One region of the Laedolimicola ammoniilytica genome, then DNA from elsewhere that is predicted to be linked to it. Evidence: riboswitches for the same ligand, from Rfam matches in the RefSeq annotation. Region 1 holds a riboswitch; each other region holds the start of a gene.

Region 1 (3,190 bases):
ATGCCGTCCTCCAGTGTCGCTGCTGCAGCTTCTTCTGCGTCAGCCTTTTCCGGCTCCGCCGTTTCTTCTGTCTTGGCAGTTTCCTCATCGGAGTTTTCCGCTTCTGTGGTAGTCTCTGCAGCCGGCGTCTCCGCCTTGCTGCCGCAGCCCATCAGCAGTGCGCAGCTTATAACTGCCATTCCCATTAACGCGATGATTTTCTTCTTCATTTCTTTTCTTGTCCTTTATCCTTACTTATTTCATAGCCTCTGCGGTATGAGCAACATAGAGATTCTGGATTGCCTCGATCTCGCCCAGACCTGCGATCTGGCAGTCTACGCTTTCGAACTTGCCGGATGCGTTGAACATGCTCTTCCAGGAATCGTCATCGTCGCCTGCCATGTCGTTGTTTGCATGGTCGCCTGCAACTACCATCAGCGGACGAAGTACAACCTTGGTGTAACCGGCCTCTGCAACTGCGTTAATCACATTCTCACATGCAGTATCTTCCGGCTCGCCCTCTACGGTTCCGATAAATACGTTCTCATATCCCAGATCCTTCATCTGTGCCTGCATCTGGCTATAGGAAATCTTTGCGGTATGGGAGGTACCATGACCCATGAATACAAATGCCACGCCATCCTCTTTTGCTGCGTCCAGAGTATCGAAACCAGCCGTCTTTACAGCCTCAGCAGTAATAGCCTCGGCAACAGCCTTCTTGTCTGCGTTGATTGCGGAAGCGTCTGCTCCAACCTCGCCCAGAAGCGGCTCAGCTACCTTTACAGACTCAAATTTATCCTTGTATGCGTCTACCGCCTCCATCAGCTCGTCGTACTCAGCGCCGTGCATCAGATGGGTCGGCTGTACAACCAGGTTCTTTACGCCGTTGGCAACTGCGCGATCCAGAGCCTGATCCATGTTGTCAATTGCCTCGCCGTCGCGGGCCTGGATATGGTTGATGATGATCTGCGCGGTAAAGGCACGTCTTACGGACCAGTCCGGATTTGCCTCTGCCAGAGCGTCCTCGATACCCTTGATATCAGCTACACGGCTGTCATTGAAGGAAGTACCAAAGCTTACTACCAGCAGCTCGTTCTCGCCGATCTCGTCCTGGTTTCTCGGATCATCCTTGGAAGCGTCTCCGGTGTCGCGTCCGAAGTAATCCGGGTCAGCGTTCTCGCCCTCTACCAGCTCCTTCTGAGCGTCTGTCAGAGCGTCCCATGCTTCCTTGGCTGCCTTACAGTCAGCGTCTGTGGTCTCTGTTCTCTCCTGCACATAGATCTTGTCAATCAGGGCTGCTACGTTGTCAGCTGCAGCCTGATCTGCGTCCGCGTCGTCTGCAGTCTCCTCTGCAGCGTCTGTGGTCTCTTCCGTAGTAGTAGTGTCTGCAGCCGGCGTCTCAGCCTTGCTGCCGCAGCCTGCCAGCATGGATGCTGTCAGAGTTGTTACACATAACAGTGTTACAAGTTTCTTTTTCATTTTCTTTTCCTCCTGCAAAAATTTTTCAGTTAAATGAAATTCATAAGATCAGAAGGAATCTGCTAAAAAATCCGACGTTCCTGTGGATCGTCGGATTTTCAGTCGTCAGCTTTACATCTGTTCGCCCATCCACGCAAAACAGCGCTGTGCGGAACAGCTGTGTCTATACCCCATCTGGCACTATCAATCCTCGTGATCCGGAATCTTTCGACTCCATGCGCCGCAGTCTGGCAGGTCTCCTGGCTTACAGTACAAGCGCTGCTTATCGTCTTCCCGATGGCTCAGTGACGTATGATAAGCCGCTCCTGCATACAGTGACGAGATCGCGCAGGTCTCTCACCTGCTTCCCTATTCTCCGTTTTTTAACGGCACCAGCTGCTTCTTATTTGATTTCACATAACCTACACAAGCATTATAGCAGTCTTTCTGAAATAATCAACTGTTTTTCCGCTATTTTTTCTTCCTTTTTGCATTATTTCGCCCGTTTTTTCATAAATAACAGATAAGCGAGCAGCAATATGATTCCTACCGGCAGAGAAATCAGCGCAGACTGGGTAAATCCTGCCACAATATAGGTAATAAAGGAAATCACTGCTACACTGACCGCATAGGGAAGCTGGGTGGACACATGGTTTACATGGTTACACTGGGCTCCCGCAGACGCCATAATGGTCGTATCGGAAATCGGGGAGCAGTGGTCGCCGCAGACAGCGCCCGCCATGCAGGCAGAGATGGCCACGGTCATCAACGCCGGATGGGTGGTCTGGAACGCGTCTACCACAATCGGAATCAGGATACCAAAGGTTCCCCAGGAGGTTCCGGTGGCAAAAGCCAGGAAGCATCCAACCAAGAAAATAATAGCCGGAAGCAGAGCAACCATACCCTGAGAGCTGCTCTTAATCAGATTAGCCACGAACTCCGCGGCGCCCAGGCTGTCTGTCATGGCCTTCAGGGTCCAGGCGAAGGTCAGAATCATGATAGCCGGAACCATGGCCTTGAAGCCCTCGGGAATGCAGTTCATGCACTCCTTGAAGCCCAGGACCTTACGGCTCACATACAGCAGAATCGTGATGACCAGGGCGAAAGCACTTCCGATGGCCAGACCGATGGACGCGTCGCTGTTGGAGAAGGCGGTCACGAAGTCCGCGCCGTCAAAGAAGCCGCCGGTGTAAATCATGCCGATGACGCAGCAGATGATCAGGGAAAGAATCGGAATCAGCAAATCTTTTACGGAACCATTTCCCACGTTATCCAGGCCTTCTGCGTTGCCGTAAGGTCTGTCCGGCGTAGTAAACAGGTCGCCCTTCTTTGCGTTGTCCTCATGGACCTTCATGGAACCGAAATCAATGTTCAGAATTGCTATCGTAATCATCATAACGATAGTCAGAATCGCGTAGAAATTATAGGGAATCGCGCTGACAAAAAGCGCCAGTCCGTCCTCACCCTCTACGAAACCGGTTACGGCCGCCGCCCAGGATGAAATCGGGGCGATGATGCAGACCGGAGCCGCCGTGGCGTCGATGAGGTACGCCAGCTTGGCACGGGAAATATTGTGCTTGTCCGTCACGGGACGCATCACGCTTCCTACGGTCAGACAGTTAAAATAATCATCGATAAAAATCAGCACGCCCAGGGCTACGGTCACCAGCTGCGCGCCGGTGCGGGTCTTGATATGCTCGCCGGCCCACCGTCCGAAGGCCGCCGAGCCTCCGGCCCGGTTCATCAGTGACAC
Region 2 (3,190 bases), on a different contig from region 1:
TCCGAAATACGTATCGGTACTGCCGGAGCTGGGCGCGGACATCGTGACTCTGGCTAATAATCATATGTTGGATTTTGGAAGAGAACCGCTTAGGGAGACTTTGTCTGCATTGGATGGCGCAGGGATTCTCCATGTGGGGGCCGGACTGAACCTGGAGGAGGCCAGCTCCCTGAAAACCATCGAGGCAGGAGGGTGGACCATCGGCTTTCTCGGGGCCACCCGGGTGATTCCGGATCATTCCTGGACTGCGTCTCGGAGCAATTCCGGTCTCTTTACCACCTACGATCCGACGAAGCTTCTGGAGGAGATTCAGGCTGCGAAGGAGACCTGCGATTATGTGGTAGTCTATGTCCATTGGGGCGTTGAGCGCAACACAGAGCCGGAGGATTATCAGAAAACCCTGGCCCGCCAGTACATTGACGCCGGAGCCGACGCGGTCATCGGCGCCCATCCCCATGTGCTGCAGGGCATCGAGTATTATCATGGAAAGCCCATATTCTACAGCCTGGGTAATTTCATTTTTGCGAACCGGGCTTACGAGACCATGATGGCGGAGCTGACTCTGACCGACAGCGGCGTGGATGTCCGGGTGATTCCATGCGTCAGCACGGCCAATCAGATGGGGCTGATGAACAGCGGCGAACGGGCTGGCTTTTATGACAGGCTGCAGGGGCTGTGCTTTGGCGGGATAGCGATAGATGAAGGGGGGAGGGTACCAGAGTAGAAGAGAACATGCTGACAGGGCTTTGGATAAGGAAAAGTGAAAGCTCTGACAGTCAGGAAAAGAGCGGTTCTTTTTGGTATGTTAGAAGTGAATGAATTATCAGAAAAATATAAAAAATATACGCAATATAAAGAATTTAATTTTTTTGGAAAAAACACTTGCATTTCCCCTTGTCTTATTATATACTAAACAAGTCGCAAGCGAGCGGCGCAAAAGAATAAGAAAATGGTCGATTGGTCAAGCGGTTAAGACGTCGCCCTCTCACGGCGAAAACAGGGGTTCGATTCCCCTATCGACTGCTGAAAAGCTTCTGGTTATCCAGGAGCTTTTTGTTTTATCGTACTGTGGAGAAATGGAAGAAACTGGCATGGATTAACAATATTTGATGCTTGACAAGAAAACGGAAAATATGTAATATACCTAACGGAGTGAGTGTCGGCTAACAGAAATGTTGGGCCGGTGAAAAGGAAAACAGGTGTAAATCCTGTGCGGTGCCGCCGCTGTAAGCGCGAAGTTTCAGGGCCGTTTTCCTTCACTGTCCGTAAGGTACAGGAAACGGTACGGGACGGGAAGAAGGAAGACAAAAAAGGCCAGCGTAAGTCAGAAGACCTGCTTATTCTGCTTTTGCTGTCACGGTCCATGACATTTGCGAAAGATAAAGGGCGCAGTGCGTCTGGATGCCGAATACGGGTGCATCATCTGATCAAAAGTGATTGGGTGGTGCTTTTTTTATGGACGAATCATTTTATACAACAGAGGAGAAAGAACATGAAGAAGAGAGTAGTAAGCGTATTGTTAAGTACCTGCCTTGTGGCTGGTATGCTGGCAGGCTGTGGTTCCAAGACTGCGGATACCACAACCACCACTGCGGAGGAGACTAAAGAGGATGCAGAAAGTACCGACGCAGCTGATGAGACGGTCGATGCAGACAGCGATTATGAGCCGGTCAGCATTACCCTGAACCTGGAGCGTTCCGGACTGGGCGAGAACGTAGAGTACACCATCACCAAAATGCCCTCCGCTGTGGTAGCTTCCGGCGACCAGATGGCAGACTTTTTCTTTGATCTGGGACTGCAGGACCAGATGGTAGGTTATACCAAGGGCTTCTGCTGGAGCACAGCTTCCGATTATCCGGCCCGGGATGAGGTTCCTCAGCTGATGAATCCGGGCGAGGGCCTGACCAACCTGTCCAAAGAAGAATTGCTGGCAACCGGCTGTGATTTTCTGATGGGATGGGATTCCACATTCTCAGATAAAAACTTCAACAAGGATTTCTGCGAGGAAAACGGTATCACGATGTACTTCCCGTATGTATGCACAGACAGTGCAACCTTCGAGGATCTCTATAAGGATTATGAAACTCTGGGAAATATCTTCAAGGTGCAGGAACTGGCAGCCGAGAAGGTACAGGCTATGAAAGATACTCTTCAGGAGGTACAGGATGCTCTGGGCGACGAGGCTTATGAGAATCCGGTAAAAGTATTTGCTTACGATTCCGGAGAGGATGTACCGTTTACCGCTTGCCAGGGTATGCCGGGCGACATCATCAAGAAGGCCGGCGGTATCTCCATCTTCGATGATATCGAAGCAGGCTGGGCAAAGCCCTCCTGGGAGGAAGTAGTAGAGCGTGATCCGGACGTGATTCTGATTCTGGAGTATACCGGAGACGATGTGGCTGAGAAGCGGGAGTTCCTGGAGACCAATGAATTCACCAAGGATCTGCGCGCCGTAAAGGAAGGCAGAATTTACTCCGTATGCTGCAGCGATATGCAGGGAAGCGCAGGAAGCGCCAATGCAGTGAAGACCATTGCAGAGCAGCTGTATCCGGACAAATTCTAACAGGGGGAAAGACAGGGGAGTGAAAGCTCCCCGTTTTTCTTGCTCATTCTATTTGTGTTCTCGAAGGAGGAATCTATGAAAGGAACAGTAAAATCGGGCAAAGGCCGCTTCCTTGTGACGCTGCTGCTGGTATTGCTGCTGATTGCCACGGTATTGACCATATCGGTAACCATCGGCGCAGTGAACGTCTCAGCAGGCGATATTGGAAAAATTCTGGTAAATAAAATCTTTGGGAAGGATATCTTTCGAATTGCCTGGGAGGGCAAGACGGAAAATATCATCTGGAATATCCGGTTTCCCCGCGTGCTGATGGCCTTTATCGTAGGCGCGGGACTGGCGCTGTGCGGCGTCCTGATGCAGGCGCTGACGAAAAATCCCCTGGCGGATCCCTATGTACTTGGCATCTCTTCCGGCGCTTCCGCCGGAGCAGTCTGTGCCATCTTGCTTGGCTGGTTCAGCTTCATGGGCGGGTATTCCGTTATCTTTGGCGCTACCATGGGAGCGGCTGTCTCCATTTGTCTGTCTTTAAGTATCGCCTCCATACATGGCCGGATTACCTCGACGCAGCTGGTGCTGGCGGGTATCGCGACTTCGGCCCTGTTCTCAGCCTTTACCAATCTGATGGTA
Region 3 (3,190 bases), on a different contig from region 1:
GCAGCAGCCAGGGTAGCACCGCCGGTGTAGGCGAAGAGATTCAGTACCTTGATGGGGCGTCCGGCATTGCGGATTTTCTCGCCGAACCAGTCCCAGTTGGCAGCCTGCTCCGGGAACAGTCCTGTATGCTTGAAGCTGAAGGGCTTCAGATTGAATGTTAAGGTATTCTTGCCCTGGCAGAGAGGATACTGGATGGTCCACTGCTCCGGCAGGTCGAAGAACTCCCACTCGCCGCCGCCCTTTTTGCTGCGGTGGTAATGGCCGTTCATACGCTTCCAGCCCGGGGCCTTCCGTTCGGTATCCCAGATAACCTGGGGATCCGGACGCACCAGCAGGTAGTCGCCCCAGCGTTCCAGCTTTTCTCCTCTCGAGGTATCCAGTATTTCATAATCAGTCCAGTTATTGGCGATCCACATGACAATCTCCTTTGTTCTTAAAAAATAATCGGAAAACACTGTCCACCACCATGAGGGACAGGGCAATCATTCCGGCCACAATCAGCGTCTGGGTAACGTGGTGGGAGGTCATTCCGTCGGAACGGATGACGGAGCGGGCAATCCGGAACATACCGGCGCCCGGCACCAGCGGCAAAATGCCGGGAATAACAAAAATGGTGACCGGAGTCTTTAAAATTCTTGCAAAAAACTGTCCGCAGAGGGAAATGAGACACCCGGACAGGAAAGTGGCCACAGCCATGGAAAACTGAAGGTCCATAAGAACCAGATATAGCCACCAGCCCACCGCGCCGGTGAAACCGGCCCAGATGATATATTTGCGCGGTACGTGCAGCAGAAAAGAAAAGGCCACAACGGAAAAAAACGCGCCTATAACCTGAATCAGCATAAAAGCCTTTCCTCCTTACTGAATGAAACGAAGTCCAATGACAATACCCATAGCTACAGAGGCGGCGACCACAAAGGCCTCCATCATCCGGGCGGAGCCGGAGATATAATCCCCGTGCAGGGTGTCAAAGACCGCGTTGGTGATGGCCACGCCGGGAACCAGGGGCATGATGGCCGCGATGATGATGGAATCCAGGTTCCCTATAATAGGAAGAAACTTCAGAAGTCCGCCTGCGAACAATGAGATTACCACAGCGCTCAGCAGGATTCCGAAGAAGGAGGGCAGCTTCATGCAGCTGCACAGATACAGGCAGATGGCCATGAAAAATCCGGCCACACCCGCCACAAAGGCCTCCTGCCAGGTTCCGCCGTAGGTCAGTGCAAAGGCCGCGGCCACGCCTGCGTTGGCCAGCAGAAAGGCCTGGGGAGGGTGCGGTTCCTTTTTCAGCTTTTTTATCTGCCGGAAGGCTTCCTCTAGTTCAAGCTCCCCGCCGCAGAGACCTCTGGAAATACTGTTAATTTCGTCGATGATGCTCAGGTTTGTCCCCCGGCTCTGAATTCGGCGGGTCACCGTCATGGACTGGATGGACGGGTCGTCCAGAGTCACCAGAAAGCCGGTCACCATCACGAAAGCCTCGGCGGTCTTCAGTCCCGACAGGGAAAGCATCCGGTGCATGGTATCCTCCACCCGGTAAGTCTCAGCCCCGTTGGCCAGCATCAGCTCCCCCGCCATGACGGCGGTGTCGAGTAAAAGTTTGTAATCCATTTGTCTGATTTCCTTATACCTGATTTTGTATTGAGAATAATCTATGCCCATTATACCTATGTAAGAGAAGCGGGTCAAGGAAAGTATGGACAGAAAGAGAAATAATTCCTGTTTCCGAAGGGACAGGCTGAATTACCGGAAGACAAAAAATGGAAAAATCTTGACAGATATAGAGGAATCAAGTAAAATAAATGGGCATAGTGTTGTCAGTCGCGTACGGCGGCTGATAAAGAATAGAGAATCATGTGGAAATCATGGACGGTACCGCCACTGTATACATAAAGAATGATCCTTAGATGAAAGTCCGCCATTGGGGTAAACCTGAGAAGGCGAGGAGAGTTCGCTGGGCTTCTTCCCTGAATATGTGAGTCAGGAGAACTGCTATGCAGCAACCTTAGCGAACGATTTATTTGCGAAGGCTTATTTCCCATGTAAAATCGGTCATGGATGCAAAAACATCCATGGCTTTTTTATTGCTGAAACGGAGGAAAACAGTGAAAAAGAACAGGCTCGTATCCAGACTTATCCAGATGTGCGTAGTGCTGATAGGCATTTCCTTTCTGACCTTTTTATTAACCTACCTTGCGCCGGGCGATCCGGCCACAGCCATGTATGATTCCCTGGGAATTACCCCGAGTCCGGAAATGCTGGAGCAGGCCAGGCAGTCCATGGGACTGGACAAACCCTTTTTACAGCAATATGTGGACTGGATAGGCGGTATTTTTCACGGAGATTTTGGAACCTCCTTCAGTAAAAGCGCCCCGGTACTGGAGCTGCTGATGAAAAGGCTGCCGGCAACGTTCCGGTTGGCCCTGTTTTCCCTGGGGCTGATGTTAATTGTTTCGGTTCCCCTTGGAATCCTTTCGGCGGTCAGACAGGACGGGATAGCGGATTATATCGTTCGCTTTCTTTCTTTTCTGGGTATTTCGCTTCCGGGCTTCCTGATTGGCCTGATCTTATTATATGTCTTCGCTTTGAAGCTGGGACTGGTAAAGGTGGCGAGCAGCTCCGTCGGAATGGAACAGATGCTGCTGCCGGGCATCACGCTGGCCATTGCCATGGCCTCCAAATATTCCAGACAGGTGCGCACGGCGGTACTGGAGGAGCTGCACCAGGATTACGTGACAGGCGCGAGAGCCCGGGGAATGAATCAGTGGGAAATACTGTTCCGCCAGGTTCTTCCCAACGCCATGCTTCCGCTGGTTACCATGCTGGGGCTATCCTTTGGATCACTTCTCGGAGGAACTTCAGTGGTGGAGATTATTTTCTCCTATCCGGGACTGGGTATCCTGGCGGTGGGAGCGGTAAAGGCGCGGGATTATCCGCTGATCCAGGGCTTCGTATTATGGATAGCCCTGATCTATATGGTAGTAAATTTGCTGGTGGATATATCCTATCATTATATTGATCCGAGGACCAGGGAGGGGGAGAACGGATGAAAAAGAATACAAGATTTGCGGTGCTTTCCATTCTGGTTTTCCTTATTCTGGCAGTGGCGTTCCTGGCAGACAAAATCGTTCCCTGCGATCCGTTGAGCGCGTCACTGAGCGACGCGTTCCAGGCGCCCGGAAAAGAACACTAT

Evidence for each region. Region 1 has a riboswitch for cobalamin ahead of OCV63_RS02360 (sirohydrochlorin cobaltochelatase). Riboswitches for the same ligand answer to the same signal wherever they lie in the genome.
Region 2: it holds a riboswitch for cobalamin, as region 1 does, so the genes downstream of both, OCV63_RS04020 (ABC transporter substrate-binding protein) here and OCV63_RS02360 (sirohydrochlorin cobaltochelatase) in region 1, are expected to answer to the same signal.
Region 3: it holds a riboswitch for cobalamin, as region 1 does, so the genes downstream of both, nikB (nickel ABC transporter permease) here and OCV63_RS02360 (sirohydrochlorin cobaltochelatase) in region 1, are expected to answer to the same signal.

Annotation. Positions count from the first base shown of each region.
Region 1 is NZ_JAOQKC010000002.1:206,984-210,173, forward strand. Features, by position in the region: gene OCV63_RS02355 (hypothetical protein) at 1-209, opposite strand, end outside; gene OCV63_RS02360 (sirohydrochlorin cobaltochelatase) at 235-1,458, opposite strand; cobalamin riboswitch at 1,671-1,848, opposite strand; gene OCV63_RS02365 (Na+/H+ antiporter NhaC family protein) at 1,931-3,190, opposite strand, start outside.
Region 2 is NZ_JAOQKC010000004.1:63,968-67,157, forward strand. Features, by position in the region: gene OCV63_RS04010 (CapA family protein) at 1-724, shown strand, start outside; tRNA gene OCV63_RS04015 (tRNA-Glu) at 952-1,023, shown strand; cobalamin riboswitch at 1,138-1,355, shown strand; gene OCV63_RS04020 (ABC transporter substrate-binding protein) at 1,493-2,563, shown strand; gene OCV63_RS04025 (FecCD family ABC transporter permease) at 2,639-3,190, shown strand, end outside.
Region 3 is NZ_JAOQKC010000011.1:59,474-62,663, reverse strand. Features, by position in the region: gene OCV63_RS09560 (class I SAM-dependent methyltransferase) at 1-416, opposite strand, end outside; gene OCV63_RS09555 (threonine/serine exporter family protein) at 400-843, opposite strand; gene OCV63_RS09550 (threonine/serine exporter family protein) at 859-1,608, opposite strand; cobalamin riboswitch at 1,790-2,008, shown strand; gene nikB (nickel ABC transporter permease) at 2,103-3,047, shown strand; gene nikC (nickel transporter permease) at 3,044-3,190, shown strand, end outside.